DNA from 4 places in the Mesorhizobium sp. M0001 genome. Region 4 is predicted to be linked to each of the others. Evidence: predicted binding sites of a transcription regulator. Region 4 holds the regulator's gene; each other region holds the start of a gene.

Region 1 (7,648 bases), on a different contig from region 4:
TGAGAAAGCGGTCGGCGGGCTGACCTCGAGTCTTGCAAATGGCCGATGCGGGTTTATGGTTAACAAATCATGAATACGCTGAGCATCGACATCAGGAAAGCCGAACCGCGCGACGCCGGCGCCATTGCCGACGTGCACCAGCTGGCCTGGGAGGGCGCCTATTCCGGCATCATCCCGCATCGCTCGCTGACCTCGATGATCAACCGCCGCGGCGCCGACTGGTGGGCCAACGCCATCCGCCGCGCCGCCACCGTTCTGGTGGTCGAGATCGGCGGCACCATCGCCGGCTATGCCACGATCGGCAAGAACCGCGCCCGCGAGCTGAAGCAACAGGGCGAAATCTACGAACTTTACCTGCGTCCGGAATATCAGGGCATCGGGCTCGGCAGCCGGCTGTTCAAGGCGGCGCGGGCGCGGCTTGCCGACCACGGGCTGAAGGGAATGGTGGTGTGGGCGCTGGAAGACAACCAGAACGCACTTTCCTTCTATGCCGGCGCGGGTGGCCGTGACGTCGCCGAAGGCGTCGAGATTTTCGAGCAGAGGGCGCTCAAGAAGGTCGCCTTCGTCTGGGAATGACCGGCCTCGGTTACAAATCATCATAAACCGTGCGCTTCCGTTAGCGCTTCGCACCAATCGCCGCATTGCACCATGCCGCGCCGCCCGCTATCGATCTTGGACATCGAGAGAGGGATTTAAGCCATGCGAATCGAAGCCATTGCCATCGGAAAGAACCCGCCCGAGGACATCAACGTCATCATCGAGGTGCCGATCGGCGGCGAGCCGATCAAGTACGAGATGGACAAGGAGGCCGGCACGCTGTTCGTCGACCGTTTCCTGCATACGTCGATGCGCTACCCCGGCAATTACGGTTTCGTGCCGCACACGCTGTCGGGCGACGGCGACCCGATCGACGTGCTGGTCTGCAACACGCGCGCGCTGGTGCCGGGCTGCGTCATCAATGTGCGGCCGATCGGCGTGCTGGTGATGGAAGACAATGCCGGCCAGGACGAGAAGGTCATTGCCGTGCCCTCGCCGAAGCTGACGCTGCGCTACGAAAACGTCGCCGAATACACGCAGCTGCCCGAGATCACCCGCGACCAGGTCCAGCACTTCTTCGAGCACTACAAGGATCTCGAGCCCGGCAAATGGGTCAAGATCGAAGGCTGGCACGATTCGAAATACGCCAAGAAGATGATCGTCGACGCGATCGCACGGGCGAAGGCGGCGAAGTAGCGCCGAGAGAGGCCTGCGTCTCGTTCAAGTAAGCGGCAAACGCCAGCGCGAGGCACCCCCCTCTGGCCTGCCGGCCATCTCCCCCTCAAGGGGGGAGATCGGATGTCGCAACGGCTTTCGTCAATTTTCAGCGCCGAAAGAAAAGCGCCGCCAGCGAAGCTGCCAATCTCCCCCCTTGAGGGGGAGATGCCCGGCAGGGCAGAGGGGGGTGCCTTGCACCCACGTGGCTAGTTATCCACCCGACCAAACGCCGGCACGTTGCCGATGACGGTGTGCTTGTCCTTGCCACAGGCGAAACTCTTCGCCTTTTCGTCCGCCAGCTTGCGCGCCTGGTCGTTGGCCTGAGGGTTGCCGGTGGCGAGCACGAGGCCGATGGTGCAGCCGTCGCGGGCTTCCATCTGGGCGACCTTGGCGACGAGCAGCACTTCGGTCGGCTTGTTCTCATCCTCGGGATTGCTGATCGAGCGGCGGTGGATCACCGCGAAGGGAACGGCAACGTCGCCCTTGGTCTCGATGCGCCATTCGACCTTGGCGCCGGACGAGTTGAAGCCGGAAAAGCTCTCCCAGACCGAGGTCATCTCGCCGCCGGGCGGAAACCCGTAGAATAGCGATTCACGCGCATCGTCGTAGGCGATCAGCACGGGATAGCCGCGATAGCCGGAGCAGGCGAGTTCGGCCCAGTCGCCATCGCCTTCCTCGGCCTGCGCATAGGTCACGCAATCCTTTTGCGAGTCGAGGTCGGTGTAGACGCTGGATATGCCATCGGCATGGGCTGCCTGGCAGAGGGCGGCGAGGGCGAATGGAACAAGCAGCAGGGTTCGCATGCGGACTTTTCCCTTGAGGTTGGCCCCAGCCTATCGCCAAATTTGCGGCCGGCCTAGCGTGCCAATCTCAACGTTGGCGCCGCCCAAATCGCCCTGCCGGGCAATTCTCCCCCTGAACGGGAGAAAGTGGCCGGCTGCGCCGCTGGCGACAACCTTGCAACGCTGGCAATTGGCGAAATCGTGATGAGAGCGTTCCTCGCCCCATTTCCGGGAAAGGATGCCGGCAGGTGAGGGGCGGCGCCAACGTTCGAAATGTTATTTCTTCAAGCTCGCCTCGATCAGCAGGTCGGCGTTGTGGGCGACCGCCGCCGCCGGGCCTCCGAGGCCGAAGAGCTGGCCACTGATATAGGCGCCTTCGATCAACAGCAGCAGGCCGTCGCCGAGCGTGTCAGGGTCTTTAGCGCCCATCGCTGCGGCCATGGCGCGCAGGCGGTGGCGCAACTCCTGCTTGTTGGCCTCGCTGACGACACGCGCCGGATGGCCATGTTCGGGATATTCCACCGCCGCGTTGGTCATGCCGCAGCCGCGATAGTCCGGCCTTTGCGTGCGCTTGCCGACGCGAGTCAGGAAAGCCCTGAGCTGTGCGCGCGGGTCGCCGGGGTGGGCAGCCACGGCTTCGTCGAAACGCTCCCAATACTCACGGTCATATTGCCTGAGATAGGAAGCGGCGAGCTCGTCCTTGGAGGGAAAGCTGCGGTAGAGGCTGGGCTTGGTGACGCCGGCGCGCTTGACGATCTCGTCGACGCCGATCGCCCGGATGCCGCGGCGGTAGAACAGGTCGTACGCCACGTCGAGGATTTTCTTGGCAGCCTTGGGCGGTGCCACTGCATGACCGTCCTTGATGGTCAGTTCAAAATTTTTGTCCGTTGGCATGGTATGACTCGATTGACGTGTTACCGATCGGTACGTATACAGGTCCTCACCCTGCAACGTACCGGTCAGTAACATGATAGCTCAATCCCGTCCGTTTGGCCAGCGCTACGCTTTCGTCGTGGTTGGCGTCATCTTCCTCTGCCTGTTGATCGCGGCCGGGCTTCGTTCCGCACCCTCGGTGATGATGCTGCCGTTGGATAAAAGCTTCGGCTGGGGGCGCGATACGGTTTCGATTGCCGCCGCGATCGGCATCTTCCTTTACGGCCTGACCGGGCCGTTTGCCGCCGCATTGATGGAGCGTATCGGCTTGCGCCGCACGCTGCTTGCCTCGCTTGTGATCATGTCGGGCTCGACCGCGCTCAGCCTGCTGATGACCGAGCCATGGCACCTGTTCCTCACCTGGGGCGTGTTTTCCGGCATCGGCTCCGGCGCGGTCGCCACCGTGCTCGGCGCCACCATCGTCAACCGCTGGTTCAAGACCAATCGCGGCTTGGTGATGGGGCTGATGTCGGCCTCCAGCGCCACCGGCCTCTTGGTGTTCCTGCCGCTGCTGGCATCGCTCGCCCAGTCGGGCGGCTGGCAGCCCGTCGCTACCGCCGTCTCGATCGCCACCGCCTGTCTTCTGCCGCTGGTCTGGCTGTTGGTTCCGGAGCGTCCCGCTTCGATCGGCATGGTGCGCTATGGCGCCGGGGCCGATGACGTGCCGCCGGTATCGCCGGCATCGCAAGGCAATTTCCTGGCGCATACGCTCAACACGCTGCGCCGCGCTGCCGGCACCCGCGTCTTCTGGTATCTGTTCGCCACCTTCTTCATCTGCGGCTTCACCACCAACGGGCTGGTCGGCACGCATCTGATCTCCTTCTGCGGCGATATGGGCATCCCCGAGGTACAGGCCGCGGGCCTGCTGTCGCTTATGGGCATTTTCGACCTGATCGGGACGACGCTCTCGGGCTGGCTCACCGACCGTTTCGACCCGCGCAAGCTGCTCGGCGTCTACTACGGCATTCGCGGTCTGGCGCTGATCTATCTGCCCTATTCCGGCTTCTCGGCGACCAGCCTGATCATCTTCGCGGTGCTCTACGGTCTCGACTGGATCGCCACCGTGCCGCCGACGCTCAGGCTCGCCAACGAGGCCTTCGGTGACCGCAGCGGCCCGATCGTGTTCGGCTGGATCGTAGCCGGCCACCAAGTCGGCGCCGCCACCGCCGCCGCCTTCGGCGGCACCATGCGCGAATTGCAGGGCAATTACGAACTGGCTTTCCTGATCGCCGGCATGACGGCGATCGTGGCTGCGTGTCTGTCGCTGCTGATCAATACGAGCAGGCCGGCTTTCGATCCGGAGCCGCAAGCGGCGTAAGGCGCGGTACTAATCTCCCCCTCAGGGGGGAGATGGCCGCGAAGCGGCCAGAGGGGGTCCGTGCGACCGGACTCAGCCTCTTGCGCAGAGGTCGGCGCTCCAAGCGAGGCGACCCCCTTCTGTCGCCTTCGGCGACATCTCCCCCCTCAAGGGCGGAGATCACCTGTCGATTGTTATCAAAGTTTCATCTTCCCGGGATGTGGCTGAAACATTGAAGCTGGAGCTTGCTGGCACCGTTCGAAGCCATCAGGAGACAGCCATGAACAAGATCTCGTTGACCCGCCGCGCTTTCGTCACCTCTGCCAGCGCCGCCGGTCTGCTCGGCGCATCGGGGCTCGCTTTGCCCTATTATTCGCGCGCCAGCCAGCGCCCGGCCTTCACCCATGGCGTCCAGTCCGGCGATGTCGATTCCTCGAGCGGCATGGTGTGGACGCGCACCGACCGGCCTTCGCGCGTCATGTTCGAAGTGTCGTCGACGGAAAACTTCGCCAATGCGACGCGGCTGGCGCCGCTCGATACCTCGCCGGCCAGCGACTTCACGGTCAAGCGCCTGCTTACCGACCTCGCCTCCGACCAGGATATCTTCTACCGGATGACTGCCGCCGACCTGTCGGATATCAACGCCGTTTCCGAACCGATCGTCGGCCGTTTCCGCACAGCACCCGCCTCGAAGCGCGACATAAAATTCGCCTGGTCGGGCGACACGGCCGGCCAGGGCTGGGGAATCGATGAGACCGGCATGAAAACCTACGCCACCATCGCCAGGCACACGCCGGATTTCTTCCTGCATTCCGGCGACACCATCTATGCCGATGGCGCCATGAAGGACGAGGTAGACCTGCCTGGCGGCGGCAAGTGGAAAAACGTCGTCCTGATCGACGGCAAGCGCAAGGTGGCCGAGACGCTGGATGAGTACCGCGACCAGTGGAAATACAACATGATGGACAAAAACGTTCTGGCCTTGAGCGCCATCTGCCCGACCTTCTACCAGTGGGACGATCACGAGGTGCTGAACAACTGGTCGGATTCGAAGAATCTCGGCGCCGACAGCCGCTACACCGAAAAATCCATCCATGTGCTCGCGGCGCGTGCGGCGCGCGCCTTCCATGAGATGACGACGATCCGCTACGAGCCGTCCGAGCCCGGCCGCGTCTACCGCAAGATCGCGCATGGGCCGCTGCTCGACGTGTTCTTCCTCGACATGCGCTCCTATCGCGGCCCGAACGGCCCCGACATGCAGGAGGACATGACGCCGCAGTCACGCATGCTGGGCGAACAGCAGACGAAATGGCTGAAGCGCGAGCTGACGAATTCCAGGGCGACCTGGAAGATCATTGCCGCCGACATGCCGCTCGGCCTCGTCGTCTGGGACGACGGCGCCAAGAAGGTCGGCGCGGAAGCCATCAGCAATGGCGACAATGGCCTGCCCAAAGGCCGCGAGCTCGAGATCGCCGACCTGTTGCGCTACATCAAGACTGCCGGCATCACCAACACGGTCTGGTTGACCGCCGATGTCCACTACACGGCGGCGCACTATTACAACCCCGACAAGGCGCGGTTCCAGGATTTCAATCCTTTCTGGGAATTCGTCTCGGGCCCGATCCACGCCGGTACCTTCGGTCCCAATGATTTCGACATGACCTTCGGCCCGGAGCTGAAATTCATCAAGGCGCCGACCACCGAACAGGGCCAGAACCTGCCACCCTCGGCCGGCCTGCAGTTCTTTGGCCTGGTGGACATTTCAGGGGCGACAGAGCAGCTGACCGTGCGGCTGATGGATCGCGACGACATCGAGCTTTACAAGGTGACGCTCGATCCGGTGCGGTCGGCGTAAGCCTTTGGGCCGGTGCGAAGGATCGCTATGCCTGGAATGGGCAGCCGTCAGTCCGGGTAGCAAACCGTCGGAATCTTCGGCCACACCGCGCTGTCGCAGCCTGCAACCCGCTGCCTCTGCTTGAAAGAGGCGCTGACCGGGCCGGTGACCACGGGGTCGACGCCATCAGGGGCGTCGGCAAACATCTGCTCGGCCGTCCGGTCGGGCGACGAAGCCGGATTGGCTTCCTTCACCGTGGCGGCCGATTGAGCGGCATTGGCCGCCAGCACGGCAGCGAATGCGACCGAAGCGATGAGGGGCCAAAATCGGTTGAGTTTGTCGGTCATGAATTTCGAACTACCCGGGCCCAGAAAGGTTCCCGCCTTGGTTAACAAAACCATCTCACACCGAGATGCTTAAGATTTGATGAGTATTTGGTGGTGCGCCTCCTCTTTCGCAATTGCGAAAAACCCTGTATGAGCCGCGCAACCGAAAGAGGCGGCGCCTTCTGGCCTGCTGCCTGCAACGCTCCCGAGACCACAAAATGAAAATTCGTAATATCGCGATCATCGCGCACGTCGACCATGGAAAAACCACCCTCGTCGACCAATTGCTGCGGCAATCCGGTTCCTTCCGCGACAATCAGCGCGTCGCCGAGCGCGCCATGGATTCCAACGACCTCGAAAAGGAACGCGGCATCACCATCCTGGCCAAGGCGACCTCGGTCGACTGGAAGGACACCCGCATCAACATCGTAGACACCCCCGGCCACGCCGATTTCGGCGGTGAGGTCGAGCGCATCCTGTCGATGGTGGATTCGGCGATCGTGCTGGTCGACGCGGCCGAAGGCCCGATGCCGCAGACCAAGTTCGTCGTCGGCAAGGCGCTCAAGGTCGGCCTGAAGCCGATCGTCGTCATCAACAAGATCGACCGTCCGGACGCCCGCCACGTCGAAGTGGTCAACGAGGTGTTCGACCTGTTTGCAGCGCTTGACGCCACCGACGAGCAGCTCGACTTCCCGATCCTCTACGGTTCTGGCCGCGATGGCTGGGTCTCGGAAAATCCGGAAGGCCCGAAGGACCAGGGCCTGGCGCCGCTGTTCGACCTCGTCATCAAGCATGTGCCGGAGCCGACCGTTCATCCCGGCCCGTTCCGCATGATCGGCACCATCCTGGAAGCCAATCCCTTCCTCGGCCGCATCATTACCGGCCGTATCGAGAGCGGCACGCTGAAGTCCAACCAGGCGGTCAAGGTGCTCCACCATGACGGCACGCAGATAGAAACCGGGCGCATCTCCAAGATCCTCGCGTTCCGTGGCCTTGAGCGCCAGCCGATCGAAGAGGCGCAGGCGGGTGACATCGTCGCCATTGCCGGCCTGTCCAAAGGCACCGTCGCCGACACGTTCTGCGACCTGGCGGTGACCGAGGCGTTGCATGCGCAACCGATCGATCCGCCAACCGTGACCATGTCTTTCCTGGTCAACGATTCGCCGCTCGCCGGCACTGAAGGCGACAAGGTGACCAGCCGCGTCATCCGCGACCGCCTGCT
Region 2 (7,648 bases), on a different contig from region 4:
GCACCATGCCGGTCATCGCCGCCAGCATCAGATCGAGCGTCTCGGCGGCGTCGAAGACCGATTCCTTGTCTTCCTGCATGTCCTTGCCGTAGGTCAGCGGCATGCCCTTCATCACCGTCAAAAGGCCGACCAGATGGCCGGTGACGCGGCCGGTCTTGCCGCGCACCAGTTCGGCGGCGTCCGGGTTCTTCTTCTGCGGCATGATCGAGGAGCCGGTGGAGAAGGAATCCGACAGCCTGACAAAGCCGAATTGCGGCGTCGACCAGATGATGATTTCTTCGGCGAGCCGTGACAGATGCGTGGCGCAGATCGCGGCCAGGCTCAAGAACTCCAGCGCGAAATCGCGGTCGGAGACGCTGTCGAGCGAATTGCGCATCGGCTCGCGAAAGCCGAGCGCCTTCGCGGTCTTGTGGCGGTCGATCGGAAAACTGGTGCCGGCAAGCGCTGCCGCGCCGAGCGGGCTTTCATCCATCCGCTCGATGGCATCGTGGGTCCGCGACAGGTCGCGCGAAAACATCTCGACATAGGCCATGCAATGATGGCCGAAGGTCACCGGCTGCGCCGCCTGCATGTGGGTGAAGCCGGGCATCACGGTCGCCGCATGCTCCTCGGCGCGGTCGAGCAAGGCTGAGATCAGCCCCTTCAGCGCCTCGGCGACGCGAAAGCACTCGTCCTTGACCCAGAGCCGGAGATCCACCGCCACCTGGTCGTTGCGTGACCGCGCCGTGTGCAGGCGGCCGGCGGCCGGGCCGATCAGATCGGCAAGGCGGGCCTCGATGTTCATGTGAATGTCTTCCAGCCGGGTCGAGAACTCGAACGTGCCGGCCTCGATCTCTTTCAGGATCGTGTTCAGGCCTTGAGCGATTTTGTCTTGATCGGCCGCCGAAATAATGCCCGTTTCAGCCAACATTTCGCTGTGGGCGACCGAACCTCTTATGTCTTGCGCATAAAGTTTGCGGTCGAACGAGATCGACGCGTTGATCGCTTCCATGATCGCGGCCGGACCCGAGGCAAAACGTCCGCCCCACATCTGGTTGCTGGCCTTCTTGTCGCTCATCGCTATAACCCGTGCTCCGGAGCAGTCTTAGAAAATGGCAGACGGTAACAGATACTTCCCGGCCCCGCGCCTGATCCTCGCCGCTTTGCTGGCGGGCGTGCTGGCCGGCGCGGTCGCGGTATATGTCAGCGAGAGCGGGTCTGGCAACAACGCAGCCACCGGCAGCGCACCTGCGGCCGGCGCGGGCAACAGCAAGGACGACGTCGCCTGCGCCGCCAAGAGCGACCGCGCCAAAAAAGTTGCCGCCGCAGCCACCGGCCAGGTTGCGGCATTGCTGCCCGCCGATCCGCCGCAATCGCTGGAAAGTCTCGCCTTCAACGGTCCCGACGGCAAGCCGATGACGCTCGCCGATCATGCCGGCAAGACCGTGCTGCTCAATCTGTGGGCAACGTGGTGCGCGCCCTGCCGCGCCGAAATGCCGGCGCTCGACGCCTTGCAGAAGGAAAAGGGCAGCGATGCCTTCGAAGTGGTCGCGGTCAATGTCGATGCCGGCGACGATGTGAAGCCCAAGAAGTTCCTCGCCGATATCGGCATCGGGTCGCTCGGCTACTACCGCGATTCGACGCTGGCGCTGTTCAACGACGTCAAGACGCGTGGCTTGGCGCTAGGCCTCCCCGTCACCATGCTGATCGATGGCGAAGGCTGCCTGATCGCGCATATGAACGGACCGGCCGAATGGTCGGGACCGGATGCCAAGCGCCTGGTCGAGGCCGCACTCGCCCCTTAGGATGAGCGCAGGGCCGCCGCCGGCGGCAGCATCAAGATGCTGCCGCCGCGTTGTTTGACGCTGGCGTCCTCTTGTGCCGCCGGCGCCGCGACGCCGGTCAGTTCGCTGAACGCCTCGATCGGGCTCGGCCGGCCTAGATAGTAGCCCTGGCCGATCTCGCAGGCCTCGGCGTCGAGGAATTTCAGCTCGCCCAGCGTCTCGACGCCCTCGGCCAAAACCGGCAGGCCGAGACCGCGGCCAAGCCCCAGAACGGCGCGCACGATGGCTGCCACCTGGCCGTTGCTGTCGACTGATTTGATGAATGAGCCGTCGATCTTGATCTTGTCGAAGGGGAAGGCGCGGAGATTGGACAGCGAGGAGTAGCCGGTTCCGAAATCGTCCATCGCCACACGCACGCCAAGCGCCTTCACCTGGCGCAAGGTCGCCAGCGCGCGCGGCATGTCCTTGACCAGCGCCGTTTCGGTGATCTCGAGTTCGAGCCTGCCGGGCGTCAGGCCGGAGCCGAGCAGGACTTCATGCACCTTGCGGCTGAAATTCGGATTGTGGAGCTGCACCGCCGAGACATTGACCGCGACGGTGAGAGGGTTCTTCCAGCGCGCAGCCTCGGCGCAGGCCGTCGCCAGCACCCATTCGCCGATCTGGATGATGACGCCGCTGTCTTCGGCCACCGGGATGAAGGTCGCCGGCGACACGTCGCCGCGCTGCGGATGGCGCCAGCGGATCAGCGCTTCGAACCCGACCATCCGCCCGCTGCTGATCTCCTTTTGTGGCTGGTAGACGAGGCGAAACTCATCGCGCGCCATGGCCTGGCGCAGTTCGTGCTCCATCACGCGCCGGTCTCGCGCCTCGGCGCCCATCGAGGCCTCGAAGTAACGGTAGGTGTCCTTGCCCTCGGCCTTGGCGCGGTAGAGCGCGGTGTCGGCGTGGCTGACCAGGAGTGTCGGCTCATCGGCGTCGAGCGGATAAAGTGCAATGCCGATGCTGGCCGACACCAGCCCGCCACCGACCGACAGCCGGTTTTCCTCGCGCATGGCCGCCAGCACCGCCTCGGCGATGCGGCCGGCCGCCTGCGGATCGGGAAGGTTCGGAGCGATGATGGCGAACTCGTCGCCGCCGAGACGCGCCAGCATCTGTCCGTGGCGGAGCACGGCGGAGGCGCATAGCGCCACCTTCTGCAGCATGGCATCGCCGGCGCCGTGCCCGAACAGGTCGTTCACTTCCTTGAAGCGGTCGAGGTCTAGCAGCAGCAGCGCAAGATGCCCGCCCTTGCCGCCGCGGTCCATTGCGGCAATTTCGGCCTCGAGCCGGCCGGAGAAACTGCGGCGGTTGGGGAGCCCGGTCAGCGGGTCGAAATGGGCGAGGCGCAGTATCTCCTGCTCGGCCTTCCGGCGTTCGCGGATGTCGCGCACGGCGACCACGCTGTGCCGCTTGCCGCAATAGTCGATGCTCCTGGCGATAAGTTCGACGGGGATGGTGGCGCCGTCATGGGCTCTGAGCTCCGCTTCCTGTGCCTGTCCGCTGCAGTCGGACATGCCGGCCGCGGTGCGTTCGCCGAAGAGATCGCCAAGCAGCATCGCGTTCAGCACTTCCGGCGCCATGCCGGTTAGCGCGGCGATGCTGTCATTGGCGCTGACGATGCGGGCGCCGTCGCAGACGATCAGCCCCTCGACGGCGGCGTTGGCGAGGCCGTGCATGCGCTCTGCCTCGAGCTTGTGACGCCGGAAACGCAGGTCGATCCACAATGCTGCGGCTGAAAGCACCAGGATAGCCATGCTGACTGCAGCGGCGGCGAAGGCCTGCGACACCGGTTCAACCGTGAACTGCGATATCTGGATGGAGGAGTCCGGGAAGATCGACACCGCGCCCATGGCGATGAAGTGCAGGCTGCAGATCGCCAGCGTCAACAGGATGGCGGCGGCGATTGTGGCCTGCATGGACGGCCGTCGCAACACGACCAGCAGCGCCAGCGCGGCGAGGGTGACGCCTGTCAGCACCGAGACGCCGACCAGCAGCGGGTTCCAGACGATGCGCCCTTCGACCTCGAAGGCGGCCATGCCGATATAGTGCATGGCGGCGATACCAGCGCCGAGGACCGCGCCGCCGACCAGAGGGTAGTCGATGCCCCGGCGCAAGGTGGCGATCCACATGCCCGCGGCGGTCAGGGCGACGGAACCGGCGAGCGAAAGCGCCGACATTTCCGCATTGTAGGCGTTGGGGATTCCGGGAGAAAAGGCAAGCATTGCGATGAAATGCGTCGCCCAGATGCCGAAGCCGGTGGAAGTGGCTGCTATCATCAGCCAGGTATAGCGGTTGCGCTCGCTCGAGCGGTCGACATGGCGAAGCAGGTTGACCGCCGAGAAGGAAGAAATACCGCAAATGAGCGCTGCCAGTGCGACCAGTCTCAGATCGTGCTCATGCACGATACAATTATAGACCGTCAGCATCTCGCCCCACCTGCTCTCCCACAGCAATCAAGCCGTCCACTTGATTAGTATGTCGCGCTTGACGAAGAATCGGTTATGCGAACTACAACTACAGCGGGTTTTTCGGGTTGTACCTTGCGGCGATCCTGTCTCATTCCAGACAGGGTCACAGCAGCGCTTGGCGCGATGCCGCTCTACCGATCTCGATCTGGCCGAGCGCCGGTATGGCGGCCGCATGGTACAGGTGCGTGGCGCTGTCACGGGGGCCCTTCATGCATCGCCGGCGGTCGGCGATCGTCGCAGGCCCACCGCGCCCATGTATCGCTGAGCCGGCTTGGAATTTCTCTCTGTCCTCGTTGCAGAGCGAGGGGGCGCGAAGTTAGCCGGGTATGAAATTCACGAAACAGCAACAAATCCGTTGTCCGATTGTCATCAGCGACACATATTGCCTTTGCGGGAGTGCCCCTTTCGCCAATGACAAACGGGAGATGAAACATGAAGTTGTTCGGCTTTGCGGCCGGTGTTGCCGCCACCTTGACCCTGCTTTCCACCACCTCCGCCTTCGCCGCCACCCAGATCAGTTGGTGGCATGCCATGACCGGCGCGAATGCCGAGGTGGTCGACAAGATCGCCAAGGATTTCAATGCCAGCCAGAGCGACTATGAAATTCTCCCTGTTTTCAAGGGCACCTATCCCGAAACGCTGAATGCCGGCATCGCTGCCTATCGTGCGGGGCAAGCGCCCGACATCATCCAGGTGTTCGACGTGGGTACCGGCGTCATGATGGCAGCCGAAGGTGCGATCAAACCGGTGGCCGATGTGCTAACCAGCGCCGGCGTGACCTTTGACAAGAGCCAGTATTTGCCCGGCATCGTCGGTTACTATTCGAAGCCGGACGGGACCATGCTGTCCTTCCCCTATAATTCCTCGTCGCCCATCCTCTACTACAACAAGGATATTTTCCAGAAGGCCGGGCTTGATGTGAACAACCCGCCAAAGACCTGGAACGAGGTGTGGGAAGCCGCCAAGAAGATCAAGGCGAGCGGCGCCGCTTCCTGTGGCTATACCTCGACCTGGTTGACCTGGATCCACCTTGAGGCCTTCGCGGCCTGGAACGACGTTTCCTATGGCACCAACCAGAACGGACTTGCCGGAACCGACGTCGAGCTCAAGATCAATGCGCCGATCTTCGTCAATCATTTCCAGGCGCTCGCCGATCTGGCCAAGGACGGCACCTTCAAATATGGCGGCCGTACATCCGAAGCCAAGCAGATCTTTCTTGCCGGAGAATGCGGCATCTTCACCGAATCGTCGGGGGGGCTCGGTGACATCGTCAAGTCGGGCATGAACTACGGCATCGGCCAGCTTCCCTATGATAGTGACGCCAAGGGCGCGCCCCAGAACACCACGCCGGGCGGCGCCAGCCTGTGGGTGTTCGGCAACAAATCGGACGAGGAATACAAGGGCGTCGCGGCGTTCTTCTCCTATCTCTCCAAGACCGAAGTGCAGGAGTATCTGCACCAGAAGTCGGGTTATCTGCCGGTGACGCTCGCTGCCTATGAGGCGACCAAGAAGTCCGGCTTCTATGACAAGAACCCGGGCCGTGAGACGCCGATCCTGCAGATGCTGGGCAAGGCGCCGACCGAGAACTCGAAGGGCGTGCGCCTCGTCAACCTGCCGCAGGTGCGCGACATCGAGAATGAGGAGTTCGAGAAGATGCTGGCCGGCCAGCAGACTGCGCAGCAGGCGCTCGACAATGCGGTCGCACGCGGCAACAAGGCGATTCAGGAAGCGATCGGAAACTGAAGCGGTTTGTCAGTCGAACCTCGTCCACGCGGACCCGCGTGGACGACTTCCTGAACAGCGAGGGAACCACACTGTCTCCACGCGTCGTCTTTCCCAACAAGACCCTGCCTTACCTGCTGGTGGCGCCGCAACTCGCCATTACGCTGATCTTTTTCTACTGGCCGACGGGGCAGGCGCTCTACCAGTCGATGCTTAGGGAAGACCCGTTCGGGCTGAAGAGCAAGTTCGTCGGGCTCGCCAATTTTCGCAAGGTGCTGGCCGACCCGGCCTACCTCAACTCGATCAAAGTTACGCTGGTGTTCTCTCTGGCGACCGCGATCGTCGCCATGGGTGTGGCCCTGTTGCTTGCCGTCATGGCCGAGAAGGTGGTGCGAGGCAAAGGCCTCTATCGCACGCTGCTGATCTGGCCGTATGCGGTGGCGCCCGCGATTGCCGGCATGTTGTGGCTGTTTCTGTTCAATCCCTCGATCGGTTCGCTGGCCTACGCCTTGAGAGGTCTCGGCATCGCCTGGGATCCCTTGCTTAACGGAAACCAAGCCATGATCCTGCTGGTATCTGCGGCTGCCTGGAAGCAGATCAGCTACAATTTCCTGTTCTTCGTCGCCGGGCTGCAGGCAGTGCCGAAGACGTTGATAGAGGCGGCGGCCATGGACGGCGCCGGGGAGACGAAGCGCTTCTGGACCATCGTTTTCCCGCTGCTCGCGCCGACGACCTTCTTCCTGCTGGTCGTCAACACGGTCTATGCGCTGTTCGACACTTTCGGTATCGTCCATGCGGTCACCGGCGGCGGGCCGGGCAAGGCCACCGAGACGCTGGTCTACAAGGTCTACAATGACGGTTTCGTCAATTTGATCCTCGGCGATTCGGCCGCGCAGTCGGTCATCCTGATGGTCATCGTCATCTCACTCACGGCCATCCAGTTCCGCTATGTGGAACGCAAAGTCCACTACGGTTGAGCGCGAGCGATGATTGGTCAGTCCCCGCTTCGCGCCCTCATCGCCCACGCCGTGCTCATCCTGGGCATCCTGATCGTCGCTTTCCCGATCTACTACACCTTCGTTGCCTCCACGCAGACGCTGCAGACCATCCTCAAGCCGCCATTGCCTCTTTTGCCCGGCGACCAGGTCTGGAACAATTACAGCGAGGCGCTGTTCGGCGGTGTCGGCCGCATCGGCGGCGTCAGTGTCGGCCGATTGCTGCTCAACACCACGATCATGGCGCTCGGCATCGCGGTGGGGAAGATTTTCATCTCGATCCTTTCGGCCTATGCGATCGTGTTCTTCCGTTTTCCGCTTCGGATGGTCTTCTTCTGGCTGATCTTCATCACCCTGATGCTTCCCGTCGAGGTGCGCATCCTGCCGACCTACAAGGTGATGGTCGATCTCGGCATGATCGACACCTATGCCGGCCTGATCATTCCGCTGATCGCCTCGGCCACCGCCACGCTTCTGTTTCGCCAGTTCTTCATGACCATTCCAGGTGAGTTGGTGGAAGCGGCGCGTGTCGACGGCGCCGGGCCATGGCGCTTTTTTTTCGACATCCTGTTGCCGCTGTCGCGCACCAACATCGCAGCACTGTTCGTCATCCTCTTCATCTATGGCTGGACGCAGTACCTGTGGCCGCTGCTCGTCACCA
Region 3 (7,648 bases), on a different contig from region 4:
AACGTCGCCATCACCGGCGGCTTCCTGCTGCTGGCTTCCTCAGGCCCTGGCACCTACTCGATCGACGCCAAGCGCGGCTGAGCTTTCCCTTCCCAAGCCTGAAATAAGCGGCGTGGAATTTTCCACGCCGCTTTTTCGTTGTCTGCCCAAGCGCACGCTCGACCCATCCCTGCTAGGATCGGTCTCGAAACAGCCGGCGGACAGACATCGGAGATGACCATGCCCCGCGATGCATTGCTTCTGATTTCCCGGCTGCTGCTCGCCGTCCTGCTCGTTCCCTCCGGCTACCACGCGCTCGCCGACATTGCCGGGACGACCGGCTATTTCGCCGGCCTCGGCATGCCATTGCCGACGCTTGCCGCCTGGGGCACCGGGCTGTTCGAGTTGATTGCCGGTCTCTTGATACTGGTCGGCTTTCAGACGCCGGTCGTTGCGATACTTCTTGCCGCTTTCTGCATCGTTGCAGGCTCCATCGGCCACTACGGCCAGGGCGGCGATGACCCGATGCTCACCTTCCTGCACCAGCAGATGCTGATGAAGGATATTGCCATCGCCGGTGGATTCCTGGCGCTAGCCATGGCCGGCGCCGGGGCCTGGTCGATCGACGGGCGCCGCGCCGCGGTCTGATATCGTCAAATATCGTCCCGGTTGAACCATCCGTGCCAGGTCGACCCCCACTCCGTCTCGGCTTCGTCGAGCCACCTCTCCCCCGATCGACGGGGTAGAGGAAGTGCGCGAGCCTATTGCCGCCAACGCTTTCCAACGAGGCTCCCTTCCTTTCCCTCCGGAGGGGGAAGGTGGCGGTGCGAAGCAGCGACGGATTGAGGAAGCCGGTCCTCGAACGCGAGGCCGACGACGACATGGTTTTGCTGTCAGGCCGCGCCTACTTCACCGACACGCTCTGCCCACCCTCGACCGCCAGCACCAGCCGGCGGTTGGTGATCCGCGCCAGTTGCGCCAGCCGTCCGGCCGGGCGTTCGCCGTAAAGATCGGAAAGTGAGGCCGGCAGCACCAGCGCCAACGTGCCATTGCCGCGGTTTTCCCATTTCAGCCGCGGCATGACGCCGGGCATGGCCGCAGTCAGCAGATAGACGACGCGCAGCACCGCCGCCAGGATGCGGGCGCGCTCGAGATAGCGCGGCGTCGCCAGGCCGCGGATTTCCGGCGCCGCATCGTTGAACACGCCTTCGTGGCGGAACAGGCCGACCAGCGCCAGGAAGGCACGGCCGGGGTGATCGACGCCAATGAAGGACGCGTGGGCAATGATGTTGAGCGACTGCTTGCCGCGATATTCCGGGTGTGCGCGCCAGCCTATATCGGCCAGCAGACAGGCAGCGTGGCGATAGCGCGCCTCATCCTCCGTCTCGTCGATGCCGAAGGCGGCAAAGGTCTTGTCCGTCCATTCGACAAGCTCATGCGCATGGGTGACCGAGCGCGACCGCAGCCGCGCCAGTTCCTCCGAAGCGGAGACCAGCGGATCGGCCTTCTGCTCGGCAGGGTCGAGCAGCGAATAGAGAAACCCTTCGCGCACGCCCAACGCCGAGACGATGATCTTCGACGGCTGCATCGCCGCCATGATCTCCTGCAGCACGACCGCGCCATAGGGCAGCAGCGAACGGCGGTTCTTCGACACACCTTCGATGCCCTTGACCTTCTCGATCTCGCCTTTCGCCACCTGCTTCAGGAAATTGGCGGCGCTTTCGACACCGATCTCATAGTGGTGCATGACGCCAAGCGGGTAGTTGGTCATTTCCATGTGCAGCCGGGCAAGGTTTCGCCAGGTGCCGCCAACGGCGTAAAAGGGCCGTCCCAGCCCGCCCTTCAACAATTTGGCGCGCGCCAGTTCGTCGCGGGTGATCTTTGCCGCCTGGGCGAGCGAATTCCTGGCCATGTCCTGCAGCCGCAGGCCACCCAGCGGCAGCGTGATGCCGTCGCCGATCGCCTCGCCATTGATGTCGATAAGCTCCAGGCTGCCGCCGCCAAGATCGCCGGCAATGCCATTGGCGGGGTGGAAGCCCGAAATGACGCCAAGCGCCGAATAATGCGCCTCCTGCCGGCCAGTGAGCACGCGGATCTCGGTCTTGAGCACATCCTGGGCGCGGTGGATGAAGTCGGGGCCGTTGATCGCTTCGCGGGCCGCGGCCGTTGCCAGCACAAACATGTGCTCCGCACCCGCCTGGTCGGAGAGCGCGCGGAAACGGCGGAACTCCTCCATCGAGCGCGTCACCGCCTCGGGGTCGAGCTTGCCGGTCGAAACGATGCCGCGGCCGAGGCCGGCCAGCATCTTTTCGTTGAACAGCAAGGTCGGCGAGCGCGCCAACCCTTCATAGACGACAAGGCGGATCGAGTTCGAGCCGATGTCGATGATGGACAGCGGCCGGCGATCCTGCAGCCGGCCTTGGGACGTTGAAATCATCAGCCGGTGTTCTTCTTGCGACGCTTGAACTGCGCGATGCGCTTGGGCGCATGCGACTTCAGCGCGTCACCCCGTCCCGACAGGCTCGGATTGGTCATGAAATATTCCTGCGCGTTGAACGGTTCCTCACCCTCCTCCAGCACGACGCGCCGGGAGGTTCCGTCAGCCAATACGTCGAAACTTTGCTGGTTGTCCATGATGTTGCCCAGCATGATCTGGCCAAGGATCTGTTCATGCACCGTTGGATTGGTGATCGGCACCATGGTCTCGACGCGGCGGTCGAGATTGCGTGGCATCAAGTCGGCCGAGGCGATGTAGACGATCGCCTCGTCCGACGGCAGGCCATGGCCGTTGCCGAAGCAGTAGATGCGGCTGTGTTCGAGGAAGCGGCCGACGATCGACTTGACCCTGATGTTTTCCGACAGGCCGGGCACCTGCGGCCGCAGGCAGCAGATGCCGCGCACGACGAGATCGATCTCGACGCCGGCACGGCTGGCGTCATAGAGCGCGTCTATGATGTTGGGATCGACGAGCGCGTTCATCTTCATCCATATGCGCGCCGGACGGCCAGCCAGCGCGTGGGCGACCTCGTCGGCAATGTGCTTGAGGATGCGGCTGCGCAGCGTAAATGGCGAGATGGCGATCCGCATCTCATCGGTCGGCTCGGCATAGCCGGTGATGAAGTTGAACAGCTGGGCGACATCGCGCGCGATCGTCGGATCGGTGGTGAAGAAGGACAGGTCGGTGTAGATGCGCGCGGTCACCGGATGGTAGTTGCCGGTGCCGAGATGGACATAGTTGCGCAGCTTGCCGTCCTCGCGCCGCACCACAAGCGACATTTTCGCATGGGTCTTCAGTTCGAGGAAGCCGAACACGACTTGGACGCCGGCGCGTTCGAGGTCGCGCGCCCAGCGGATGTTGGCCTCCTCGTCGAAGCGCGCCTTGAGCTCGACCAGGGCGGTCACCGACTTGCCTGCCTCGGCCGCGTCGACCAAGGCGCGCACGATCGGGCTGTCGTTGGAGGTGCGGTAGAGCGTCTGCTTGATCGCCACCACCTCCGGGTCGGCCATTGCCTGGCGCAGGAACTGGACCACCACGTCGAAGGATTCATAGGGGTGGTGGACGACGATGTCCTTCTCGCGGATGGCCGCGAAACAATCGCCGCCATGCTCGCGGATGCGCTCGGGAAAGCGCGGATTGTAGGGGGTGAACTTCAGGTCGTCGCGCGGCACGGCGACGATCTCGGAAATCTGGCTGAGCGCCAGCGGGCCGGTCAGAACGCTGATGCGGCTCGAAGAGACGCCAAGCTCGCCGGCGACGAACTCGCGCAATTCACCGGGCATCGACTTGTCGAATTCGATGCGGATGACCGAACCGCGGCGGCGCCGCTTCAGCGCCGTCTCGAACAGGCGCACGAGATCTTCCGACTCTTCCTCGACCTCGATATCGCTGTCCCGGATGATGCGGAAGGTGCCGGAACCCTTGACCTCATAGCCGGGGAACAGCTTGCCGATATAGAGGCCGACAGCCTCCTCCAGTGGAATGAAGCGAACGTGCTGCTTGCGGTCGGGCAGGCGGATGAAGCGCTTCAGCGCCACCGGCAGGCGCAGAAGCGCGCTCATCTCCTCGCCATTCTTGCGGTGGCGCAATTGCAGCGCCATCGAGAAGCCGAGATTGGGAATGAACGGAAACGGATGCGCCGGGTCGATCGACAGTGGAGTCAGGACCGGGAAGACCTGGTCCTGGAAATGATCTTCCAGCCAGACTTTCTCATCCTTGGTCAGTGCATCGCGGGTGATGCTCTCAATGCCTTCCTTGTTGAGCAGCAACATCAGCGCCGAAAGGCTGTTCTGCTGGTCCTCCTGCAGCCGCTCGACCTCGCGCAGCAATTGTTCCAGCTGCTGCTCCGGCGTGCGGCCGTCGGGGCTCTTGAGCGCAATGCCTTCGCGCACCTGGCCGGCAAGGCCGGCGACGCGGACCATGAAGAATTCGTCGAGATTGGCGGCCGAAATCGACAGGAAACGGACGCGTTCGAGCAGCGGATGGTGCTCGTTCTGGGATTCCTCGAGCACACGCCGGTTGAACTGCAGCCAGGAGAACTCACGGTTGACGAACCGATCGGGGTTGCCGCCCTCGGGGCTCGCCACCTCGACATTGATGAATTCGCTCTGCACCGGCTTCAGTTCGTTCATGGTTCCTGCTCTTCCCCGCCAACCGTCCCTTGGAGCGCCGCTGGACGTGCCATGCCTCTAACACGCTTTTGTGGCGCATGACCCTTCGGCGAAAACCGTTCCGATTTCAGGGACATGCACTTAACCGGCTCAACGTATCCTCTGACAGGCTTTTGCGACAGTTTCATTTCATCGATCTTGCAAACAGGCCTGTTATGTTCCAGATGCTTTTCGACGAGATCAAGGAGACGACGATGGCAGGCGGTTCCATTCCCCATTTCCAGAACGATGCGGGCCATCCGGCAATCGACATCGGCGTCAAGGAATTCATGTGCACCGGCGCCAACCCGCCCTTCGACCACCCGCATGTGTTCCTCGACATGGGCGACGACAATGAAAAGGTCTGTCCCTACTGCTCGACGCTCTACCGCTATTCGGCGAAGCTGAGGGCGACGGAAACGCTGCCGGCCGGTTGCCTTTATATCGACCAGGCCGCCTGATCCTTCCGCGACAAGCCCGATGGAAGACATCAGGTCCCGGCAGGTCATAATCGCCGGGGCCGGCATCGCCGGGCTGACCGCTGCCCTTGCCTTCGCCGGACGGGGTTATCCGGTAAAGCTGATCGAACAGGCACAGCACCTAGACGCGGCCGGCGCCGGCATCCAGCTTTCGCCCAACGCAACACGCATTCTTGGAAAACTCGGCGTGCTCGACCGGCTGCTGCCGGCAGCGTTGCGGCCGGAAGCGGTCGTGCTCAAGGACGCCGGGACGCTGCGCGAACTGGCGCGGGTACCGCTTGGGCAAGCCGCCGAAGCGCGCTGGCAGGCGCCTTATCTCGTCGCTCACCGCGCCGATCTGCAGGCAGCGCTGCTGGCGCAAATGGCGGAACGGCCAGAGATTGAGCTCATCACCGGCGCCCGCGTGACCGGCATCGTCAAAGACGCGCAATATGTCGCCGTGACCGCCGAAGTGGACGGCCGCGAGATCGAGGCACGCGGCAAACTGCTGGTCGGCGCCGACGGCGTCTGGTCGGCGGTCAGGGCGCAACTCGCAGGCGAGGACTTCGTCAAAAGCCGTTTTTCGGGCGAACTCGCCTGGCGGGCTACAATCGCGGCCGACGGTGCGGCCGGAGAGGCCTTTGCCGCGATCGGCGCCGCCGACTGCGTCACCACGTTCCTGCATCCAGGCTTCCACATGGTCGCCTATCCCGTCAGCAAAGGCCGGGCCTTCAATCTCGCCGCATTCACCAAGGGTGAGCGCATGGCCGAAGGTTGGTCGGGCCATGCCGATCCCGCGATCCTCACGGCTGCCCTGCGCGGCACCGCGCCGGGCCTGACGAAGCTTGTGGCACTGGCTGGCCCATGGACGGCCTTTCCGATCCACACCGTCGAACAACAGCGGTGGACGAGCCCGCGGGGCATCGCGCTGATCGGCGACGCTGCGCATGCGATGACGCCGTTTGCCGCACAGGGCGCGGCAATGGCGATCGAAGATGCCATCACGCTTGCCGACGCTATCGCCGATTTCCCTGGCGATCTGCCCAGAAGTTTTCAAATCTGGGAAAATCTTCGGCGGCCGCGTGTCGCCAAGGCCGCGCGTCGTGGGGCCGTAAACCGCCTCGCCTGGCATGCTGCCGGCCCGGTGGCGATCGCCCGCAATCTGTTCCTGGCCATGCGCTCGCCCGACAAGCTCGCCGCCGACCTCGACTGGCTCTATGGATGGCGAGCGGACACTCGGCAGTCTAGATCGTCGACGTAGCGATCCTTCCCACTCCCCTCTGTCCTGCCGGACATCTCCCACTCAAGGGGGGAGATTGGATGTCGCCGTCGCCTTCGCCAAAATCGCCGGCGTTGCAGACAGGAGCGCGGGCAAAACGGCTGATCTCCCTCTTGCGGGGGAGATGGCCGGCAGGCCAGAGGGGAGTGCTGTCCCGCTGACTTCAAAAGATCCAACACTGTCGCGGTGCGATGAAGGACTGCTAGTTATAAAACCGCATCGACAAGCCCAGCGAGGCCGGCAGCGGGTTCCACCAGCCGGTGCGCAGGCCGGCGGTGCGCAGGCCGGCGGCTGTCCAGGTGTTGCAGCCGACAAGCGCGTTGAAATGGCCGTTCGCCTCGAAGAAGCGGTCGAAGCTGGAATGGGCGGCGTTCTCGATGACGACCGGACCATGCGGCCCTTGCTGGAAACTCGCGTCGATATAGTTGAGCAGCGCTGCAAAACGTTCCTCATCGATGTCGAAACCGGTGACAGCAGGGTGCGGCTCGGCGATGGCCCCGGCGATATCGACATGCATGACCGAGGCGTCCAGTGTCAGCGCCTTGAGGACGGGCACTGCTTTCAGCTGCGACCAGCTCGGCGTCTCCAGATAGAAGGCCCGGCCGCCCCAGCCAAAGACGATGTAGCGCACTTCCGGGGCGTCGACAGGGATGCCGGCAGCGACCAGGAAATGGAAGCGCCGGCGCACCTCGTCATCGACGGGAATGGCAATGTCGGTGTGGATCGGATTCTCCAGCACCAGAATATGGCGCGTGCCCTCACCCGCCGCTGACGCCGGCCACAGCGGACGCGGCACCAGCGTGCCGAGCGTGGCAGCGAGCGCGACCACGATAATCAGCATGGCCACGAAACGCAGGGCTTTTCTCATGCGGCGGCGGCTTTGTGTTTCAATGGAGAAGATCAACCCCGACCCCAGATAGCAAAAGAGCCCGGCCGCATTACGGCCGGGCTCTTTTGGTTCGCATTAAAATGCTCAGTGCAGGATCTGCGACAGAAACAGCTTCGTGCGCTCGTGGCGCGGATGGTCGAAGAACTCGGCCGGCGTGTTCTGTTCGACGATCTGGCCCTGATCCATGAAGATCACCCGGTTGGCGACCTTGCGGGCAAAGCCCATTTCGTGAGTGACGCACAGCATGGTCATGCCTTCCTCGGCCAGGCCCACCATCGTCTCCAGCACTTCCTTGATCATTTCTGGATCGAGCGCCGAGGTCGGCTCATCGAACAGCATGATGCGCGGGTTCATGCACAGCGAACGCGCGATCGCCACGCGCTGCTGCTGGCCGCC
Region 4 (7,648 bases):
CAGCGCTCTTCCTGGAAGTTCGACCACGACACGCCGATGACCTTGTCCTTCGCCTGCGCGACCGACATCAGCGCCAGCGACATGGCGACACCCGCCAGCATGGCGGCTGCAAATCTGTTCATTATAACCCTCCCTGCGCCGCCCACGGCGCGACAAAACCGGCCCGAAGGCCTGCACAAAGAGGCTCCATTTTTTCGAGCCTCGAAAAAATACTGGTTCAATGATAAGGCACTGTCAACATCGATTATGATGGATTCTGATGGCGTTGCCGAATTTTTTCGAGCTCCGCAATAAACAATGACAGGGCTGCCGGCGTCTGCCAATATTTGGCTGGTGCCGTCGAACGCCTTCACTATCATGAGGCGCGAGGAGGCCGGGAGGAAAACAAATGTCGGTTGGGATCCGCCACGACGATCTGCGCCGTCGCAACCGTGCGATGGTGATTTCGGCCGTGCGCCGGGCCGGCCAGCCGTCGCGGACCGAGATTGCGGCGACCACCGGCCTCAGCCATTCGACGATATCGGCAATCTCGTCTGATCTAATTCAAGAAGGCATCCTGATTGAAGGCAAGCCTGGCGAGACCGGCTCGCTGAAACGCGGCCGGCCGCAGGTCGGCCTTGGCCTCAACCCGGAAGCGGCGGCGGTCATGACCGTGGTGCTGTCGCTGAACTTCCTCTCCGTCACCGTCATCGACTATGCCGGCCAGGTGGTCGCGGAAGAACAGCGCCGGCTCGACACGCTGACCATGCCGCGCGACGAGCTGATCGGCGAATGCGTAGCAATCGTCGGGCGGCGTCTCGCGGACCCGGACCTCGATGTCCAGAGCATCGCCCGCATTGCCATGGGCATCCAGGGCATCACCGATTCGCAGGCGCGGGCCATGCTGTGGTCGCCAATCACGCCACTGACCGACATTGCCTTCGCCGACATGTTGGAAGCGGAATTCGGCATTCCTGCCACCATGGAGAACGACTGCAATATGATGGCGGTGGCCCTGCAATGGCGCCAGCCCGAGCGCTACCGCGACAATTTCATCGCGATCCTCTTGTCGCACGGCATCGGCATGGGGCTGGTGCTGAAAGGCGAACTGTTCACCGGCACCCATTCCTCGGGCGGCGAGTTCGGCCACATGATCCACCGTCCGGGCGGCGCGCTCTGCCGCTGCGGGCGGCGCGGCTGCGTCGAGGCCTATGCCGGAAACTACGCCATCTGGCGCAGCGCCAAAATGATGAGCGAAGATGCCGAGCCGGTCGATATCGGCGACGCTGATATGCGCGCACTCGCCGCGCGCGCCCGCGAAACCGATGGCCCGGAGCGCGAAGCCTATCGCAAGGCCGGTGAGGCGCTCGGCTTCGGCCTCGGCAGCCTGTTTGCACTGATCGATCCGGCACCCGTCGCCATGGTCGGCGTCAGCGCCGCCGCCTTCGACCTGATCGAACCGGCATTGCGCGAAGCGATCGCCCAGACCGCCGGCGGCCAGCACTCGAAATCGATCTCCTTCGACACCGAGCCCAACGAGCTGCCGCTGATCCGCGAAGGCTGTGCCATGCGCGCGCTCGGCTTCGTCGATCAGGAGATTTTCGCGCCGGGCATTCAGGCCAAATCCGGCAAGCATGTCGCCTGAATGGCCGGCAACGGCGCGACGCGCAGCATCCTAGTCTTCCCTGATCGCGTAGCCGGCGCCGCGAATGGTACGGATGACATCCGGCATGCGGCCGTTGTTGACCGCTTTGCGTAAGCGCCCGACATGGACGTCGACGGTTCGCTCGTCGATATAGATCGTCTCGCCCCAGACATTGTCGAGCAGCTGGCTGCGCGAGAACACGCGGCCGGGATGGCGCATCATGAATTCGAGCAGCCGGAACTCGGTCGGTCCGAGCCTGATCTCGCTCTTCTTGCGGTAGACACGGTGCGACTCGCGGTCGAGCACGATGTCGCCGACCTTGAGCACGCTGGACAGCACTTCCGGCTTGGCCCGGCGCAGCAGCGCCTTCACGCGCGCCATGAACTCCGGCGTCGAGAATGGCTTGACCAGATAGTCGTCGGCACCGGTGGACAGGCCGCGCACGCGATCGCTTTCCTCACCGCGCGCGGTCAGCATGATGATCGGCAGCCGCTCGGTTTCGGGCCGCACTCTAAGCCGCCGGCAGAGCTCGATGCCGGAAACAGCGGGCACCATCCAGTCGAGCACCAGGAGATCGGGCACGTTTTCCTGCAGGCGGATCTCGGCCTCGTCGCCGCGTGTCACCACCTCGACCTGATAGCCTTCGGATTCGAGGTTGTAGCGGAGGAGCACGCCCAGCGGCTCCTCGTCCTCCACGACCATGATGCGTGGCGCGATCATAGGCAGTTCACCCTCATCAGGCCGGCGTGGCCATCGCCGTCTCGTCCTGCTTCGGACGATTGGCGGGCAATTGCTGGCCGGTCAGCACATAATACGCATTTTCGGCGATGTTGGTGACATGATCGCCGATGCGCTCAAGATTCTTGGCGCAGAACAAGAGATGCGTGCAGGCGGTGATGTTGCGAGGGTCTTCCATCATGTAGGTCAAGAGCTCACGAAACACGGACGTGTATTTGACGTCGATGCGCTCGTCGTCATTCCTGAGTTTTGCAAGCGCTGCCGCATCGGTGGCGGCATATTCCTCGACGACGCCTTGCACCTGGATCAGCACCAGTTGCGCCATGGCATCGATGGAGTGCGAGAGGTCGCGCGGCGTGACGCTCAAGCCCACGGTGCCGACGCGTTTGGCGATGTTCTTGGCGAGGTCGCCGATGCGCTCGAGGTCGCCCGCCATGCGGATCGAGCCGACCACGGCGCGCAGATCGTTGGCCATCGGCTGGCGCTTGGCGATCAGCGTGATGGCGCGGTCGTCCAGTTCGCGCTGGCGCGCATCCATGATGGCGTCGTCGGAAACGACACGCTGTGCCAGCGCATTGTCCGAATTGAGCAGCGCCCTGGTCGAGCCGCTGACCATCGAGCCGGCCAGATCGCCCATGTCGCGGATCAGCTTGCTGATCTGCCCGAGCTCTTCATCGAAGGAGGCGACGGTATGTTCACCCATGATCTTGGTCCTCGTGCCTAAAAATTCACCCGCCGGACGGCTCAGCCGAAGCGGCCGGTAATGTAGTCCTGGGTGCGCTTGTCGTCGGGGTTGGTGAACATCTTGTCGGTGACGCCCTCCTCGACGAGATAGCCGAGATGGAACATCGCCGTGCGCTGCGAGACGCGCGCCGCCTGCTGCATCGAGTGGGTGACGATGACGATCGTGTAGTTCTGGCGCAGTTCGTCGATCAGCTCCTCGACACGGGCGGTGGCGATCGGATCGAGCGCCGAGCAGGGCTCGTCCATCAGGATCACCTCCGGCGACACGGCGATGGCGCGCGCGATGCACAGGCGCTGCTGCTGGCCGCCGGACAGGCCGGTGCCGGGCTCCTGCAGGCGGTCCTTGACCTCGTTCCAGATCGCAGCCTTCTTCAGGCTCTGCTCGACGATCTGGTCCATGTCGGACTTGCGCTTGGCCAGCCCATGGATGCGCGGGCCGTAGGCGACGTTCTCGTAGATCGACTTCGGGAACGGGTTGGGTTTCTGGAACACCATGCCGACGCGGGCGCGCAGTTCGACGACATCGATGTTCTTGTCGTAGATGTCGTCTTCATCGAGCGTGATCTTGCCGGTCACCCGCGCCGAATCGATGGTGTCGTTCATGCGGTTGAGGCAGCGCAGGAAGGTCGACTTGCCGCAGCCGGACGGGCCGATCAGCGCCGTCACCTGGTTCTGGCGGACGTCGAGATTGACGTCGAACAACGCCTGCTTCTCGCCGTAGAAGACGCCGACCTTGTCGCCGCGCATCTTGATGACTTCGTTCGACTTGGCGTTCATTTTGTCGCCCACTGCATTCTCAAGGGACTGTTCGGTCATGATGTTCATACCAAATTGCCTTTTTTCTACCAGCGCCGCTCGAAGCGGCGCCGGAGCACGATCGCGGTGATGTTCATGGCCATGAGGAAGACGAGCAGGATGATGATGGCGCCGGACATGCGCTCGACAAAAGCGCGCTCAGCCTCGTTTGCCCACATATAGATCTGAACCGGCAGCGCGGTCGCCGGATCGAAAGGCGTCGTCGGATAATCGGCGACGAAAGCGACCATGCCGATCAAGAGCAGCGGTGCTGTCTCGCCGAGCGCACGCGCCAGGCCGATGATGGTGCCGGTAAGGATGCCTGGGGCGGCAAGCGGCAGGATGTGATGGAACACCATCTGCATCTTGGAGGCGCCGAGACCTAGGGCCGCCGAGCGGATAGACGGCGGCACCGCGGCGAGGGCGGCGCGCGTGGCGATGATTATGGTCGGCAATGTCATCAAGGTCAGCACCAGGCCGCCGACGAAGGAAGCCGAGCGCGGCATGCCGAGGAAGTTGATGAACACGGCAAGGCCAAGCAGACCGAAGACGATCGACGGCACCGCCGCGAGATTGTTGATGTTGACTTCGATCAGGTCGGTGAAGCGGTTCTTCTTGGCGAATTCCTCGAGATAGATCGAGGCGGCGACGCCGATCGGCAGCGCCAGCAACAGCACGATCACCATCATGTAGAACGAGCCGATGATCGCCACGCCCATGCCCGACGTTTCGGGCCGGCTGGAGGCGCCATAGGTGAACAGGCCGGTGTTGAAATGCTCGGCCATCACGCCGTCGGCTTTAAGCTTGTTCATCCAGTCGATCTGCTGGTTGGACACCTTGCGGCGCGCTTCATCGACGCCGAGGTCGATCTGGCCCTTGAAGGCCGAGTCGAGGTTCGCGGCAGCCAGGATGTCGACGTCACGCGTCCTGCCGATCACCGACGGATCGGCGGAGACGATGTCGCGCAGCTGGACGCGGGCGCCTTCCGACAGGAAGCCCTTGAGCTTCAGCATCATCGGCTTGTTGGCCGGATCGATGCCGAGCTTGGCCACCAGCGCGTTTTCGGCGAGCTTGGGATAGTTCGCCTTGATCAGCACGGTAGGGTCGGTCGCGCGCTTGCCGGAGGGATCGATCACCTTCTCGTCGAAGGTGACCGGCAGCGTCACCGTCGTCTGCCAGAAGGCGGTGTAGCCTTTCGAGACGATGGTGATCAGCATGATGGCCAGGAACGCCAGGCCCACCGAGATCGCAATCACGCCATAGATGCGGAACCGGCGTTCGGCGGCATAGCGCGCCTTCAGCCCGATGTCGCGGCGCGGTCGCGCGACGGCGCCCGCCATCGTGTCCAGGGGGATGTCGGTCATTCGTACTGCTCCCGGTACTTGCGCACGATGTAGAGGGCGACGATGTTCATCACCAGCGTCAGCGCGAACAGCGTCAGGCCGAGCGCGAAGGCGACCAGCGTCTGCGGCGAGTTGAACTCGAGGTCGCCGGTCAGCTGGTTGACGATCTTGACGGTGATGGTCGTCATCGCCTCGAACGGATTGGCCGTCAGATTGGCGGCGACGCCCGCCGCCAGCACGACGATCATCGTCTCGCCGATGGCGCGCGACGCCGTCAACAGGATGGCGCCGACGATGCCGGGCAGTGCCGCCGGCAGGATCACCCGCTTGATCGTCTCGGAGCGGGTGGCGCCGAGGCCGAGCGAGCCGTCACGCATTGCGCGCGGCACCGCGGTGATGATGTCGTCGGACAAAGAGGACACGACCGGGATCAGCATGACGCCCATCACCAGACCGGCGGTGAAGATGCTCTGGCCCTGGATGAAGGGCGAGCCGCCGGTGAGTGCCGCCGACAGGTCGCGCAAGAACGGTCCGAGCGTGACAACGGCGAAGATGCCGTAGACGATGGTCGGAATGCCGGCCAGCAGTTCCAACGCCGGCTTGACCACCGAGCGCACACCGCGCGAGGCATATTCGGACATGTAGACCGCCGACATCAGCCCGACCGGCACTGCGACCAGAAGCGCGACGGCGGCGATGTAGAGCGTGCCGGCGAGTAGCGGGATCAGGCCGAACTGACCCTGGCTGCCGCCGGAACCGGCGGCGGCGAAACGCGGATCCCACACCGTGCCGAAGAAGAAGCTCATCGGCGATACGCTCTCGAAGAAGGTGATCGTCTGGAACAGCATCGACAGCACGATGCCGACCGTGGTCAGGATGGCGATGGTCGAGGCCGCAAGCAGCCCCCACAGCATCAGCTTCTCGACATTGTTGCGCGCCCTGGCGCGCGGCGCGATCTGCCTCAGCGCATAGAAGGCGCCGGCGACCGACAGCGCGAAGGTCAGCACGGCGCCGAACAGGCCGAGCCGGTCCTGGACCTGGTTCGCCTCGACCGCGATCGGGATCATATAGTCCTGTGTGTCGCTGGCCAGTGCCACGCCCTTGGCGGCGAGCAGCGGCTGCAATTCGGCGAAAGTAGCGGGAAGTGCGGTATCGCCATCGAGCCGGCGCAGGCCCTTGGCCAGGCTCTTCACCAGGCTGGCGTCGAGCGCTTCGCTGGCCACCTTTGTGTCGGCGGTGCGCTCGGGCAAAGCGGCATGGATGTGCCGGTCGAGATAGAAGGAAGAGCCGATATCCCAGACGGCGAGCAGCAGGACGGCAGGCAGGACCGCGAGCAGAAAGGCCCACCAGCCATGATAATGCGCGCGCGAATGCGGCTTGACCTTGCCGGTATCCTGCGCCGCTGCGCGCTGGCGGCCGATCACAAAAGCGACCACGCCTATGGCGATGACTATGGCGAGTACGAGCAAGGACGACATCACCCACCCCAGGGAAAATTCAGATCGCCGCCACCGTTGCGGCAAGCGGCGAAATCAGGGCGCGGAGATTTGGTCCGCGCCCTGATCCGGTCGGTTGATTACATCGTCTTTCCGGCGGCGAAGGCGTCGCGCTGGCCCTGACGTTCGGCGTCGGGAGCGGAAACCAGGCCGTACTGGGCGAGCGGGCTTTCCGGGCCGATCATCTGGTCATCAAGGAAGAACTCGACATATTCCTTGAGGCCGGGAACGACGCCCAGATGCGCCTTCTTGACGTAGAAGAACAACGGCCGCGACACGGGGTACGTGCCATCGGCGATGGTCTGCGTCGAAGGCACGATGCCTTCCACGGTAGCGACCTTCAGCTTGTCGGCATTGTTCTCGTAGAAGGCGAGGCCGAACACGCCAACGCCGGTCTTGTTGGAGTCGATGCGGGCCAGCGTCTCGGTGTAGTCGCCATCGATGTCGACAGCCTTGCCGTCCTTGCGGATGGCGATGCAGGTCTTGCCGATTTCCTTGTCGTCGGCGATGCCGGCAGCCTTCAAAGCGGCCTTGTCGCAGCCGGCGTCGAGCAGCTTGGTCTCGAACACTTCACGGGTGCCGTGCTTCTCACCCGGGATATAGGCGGCGATATCCCAGTCGGGCAGCTTCGGATTGACCTGGTTCCACTTGGTGTTCGGGTTGTCGACCAGCTTGCCGTCGACCACCAGCTTGGCGGCGAGCGCCTTGTAGATGTCGGCGGGAACCAGCGCCCAGTCCGGACCCTTGATGTCGGTGGCAAAGACGATGCCGTCATAGCCGATGCGGACTTCCTGGACGTCCTTGACGCCGGCGTCGGCGCAGGACTTCAGCTCGTCCTTCTTGATCGGGCGCGAGGAGTTGGCGATATCGATCGTGTCTTCGCCGACGCCCTTGCAGAACTCCTTGAT

The links. Region 4 encodes PhoB, which activates phosphate uptake and scavenging genes when phosphate is short. Its sites were predicted from a motif close to TGTCATNNANCTGTCAT; they were not measured.
Region 1: a site for PhoB is predicted at 4,459-4,475, ahead of NKK50_RS22305 (alkaline phosphatase D family protein). Genes of this name have one in related genera too.
Region 2: a site for PhoB is predicted at 4,624-4,640, ahead of ugpB (sn-glycerol-3-phosphate ABC transporter substrate-binding protein UgpB). Genes of this name have one in related genera too.
Region 3: a site for PhoB is predicted at 4,763-4,779, ahead of NKK50_RS17465 (RNA degradosome polyphosphate kinase). Genes of this name have one in related genera too.

What each region holds. Positions count from the first base shown of each region.
Region 1 covers NZ_JAMYVS010000008.1:182,336-189,983, reverse strand. The annotation lists gene NKK50_RS22330 (GNAT family N-acetyltransferase) at 70-576, shown strand; gene ppa (inorganic diphosphatase) at 700-1,233, shown strand; gene NKK50_RS22320 (hypothetical protein) at 1,461-2,057, opposite strand; gene NKK50_RS22315 (TetR/AcrR family transcriptional regulator) at 2,313-2,930, opposite strand; gene NKK50_RS22310 (MFS transporter) at 3,004-4,287, shown strand; gene NKK50_RS22305 (alkaline phosphatase D family protein) at 4,547-6,121, shown strand; gene NKK50_RS22300 (hypothetical protein) at 6,169-6,501, opposite strand; gene typA (translational GTPase TypA) at 6,645-7,648, shown strand, end outside.
Region 2 covers NZ_JAMYVS010000002.1:113,314-120,961, forward strand. The annotation lists gene argH (argininosuccinate lyase) at 1-1,057, opposite strand, end outside; gene tlpA (thiol:disulfide interchange protein TlpA) at 1,092-1,784, shown strand; gene NKK50_RS05565 (bifunctional diguanylate cyclase/phosphodiesterase) at 1,781-4,228, opposite strand; gene ugpB (sn-glycerol-3-phosphate ABC transporter substrate-binding protein UgpB) at 4,703-6,013, shown strand; gene ugpA (sn-glycerol-3-phosphate ABC transporter permease UgpA) at 6,085-6,969, shown strand; gene ugpE (sn-glycerol-3-phosphate ABC transporter permease UgpE) at 6,979-7,648, shown strand, end outside.
Region 3 covers NZ_JAMYVS010000005.1:393,448-401,095, forward strand. The annotation lists gene NKK50_RS17450 (DoxX family protein) at 1-81, shown strand, start outside; gene NKK50_RS17455 (DoxX family protein) at 220-627, shown strand; gene ppx (exopolyphosphatase) at 884-2,416, opposite strand; gene NKK50_RS17465 (RNA degradosome polyphosphate kinase) at 2,416-4,608, opposite strand; gene NKK50_RS17470 (zinc-finger domain-containing protein) at 4,842-5,087, shown strand; gene NKK50_RS17475 (FAD-dependent monooxygenase) at 5,107-6,345, shown strand; gene NKK50_RS17480 (TIGR02117 family protein) at 6,566-7,231, opposite strand; gene NKK50_RS17485 (amino acid ABC transporter ATP-binding protein) at 7,337-7,648, opposite strand, start outside.
Region 4 covers NZ_JAMYVS010000014.1:88,416-96,063, reverse strand. The annotation lists gene xylF (D-xylose ABC transporter substrate-binding protein) at 1-122, opposite strand, end outside; gene NKK50_RS27335 (ROK family protein) at 389-1,624, shown strand; gene phoB (phosphate regulon transcriptional regulator PhoB) at 1,655-2,344, opposite strand; gene phoU (phosphate signaling complex protein PhoU) at 2,361-3,065, opposite strand; gene pstB (phosphate ABC transporter ATP-binding protein PstB) at 3,107-3,931, opposite strand; gene pstA (phosphate ABC transporter permease PstA) at 3,949-5,265, opposite strand; gene pstC (phosphate ABC transporter permease subunit PstC) at 5,262-6,722, opposite strand; gene NKK50_RS27305 (substrate-binding domain-containing protein) at 6,821-7,648, opposite strand, start outside.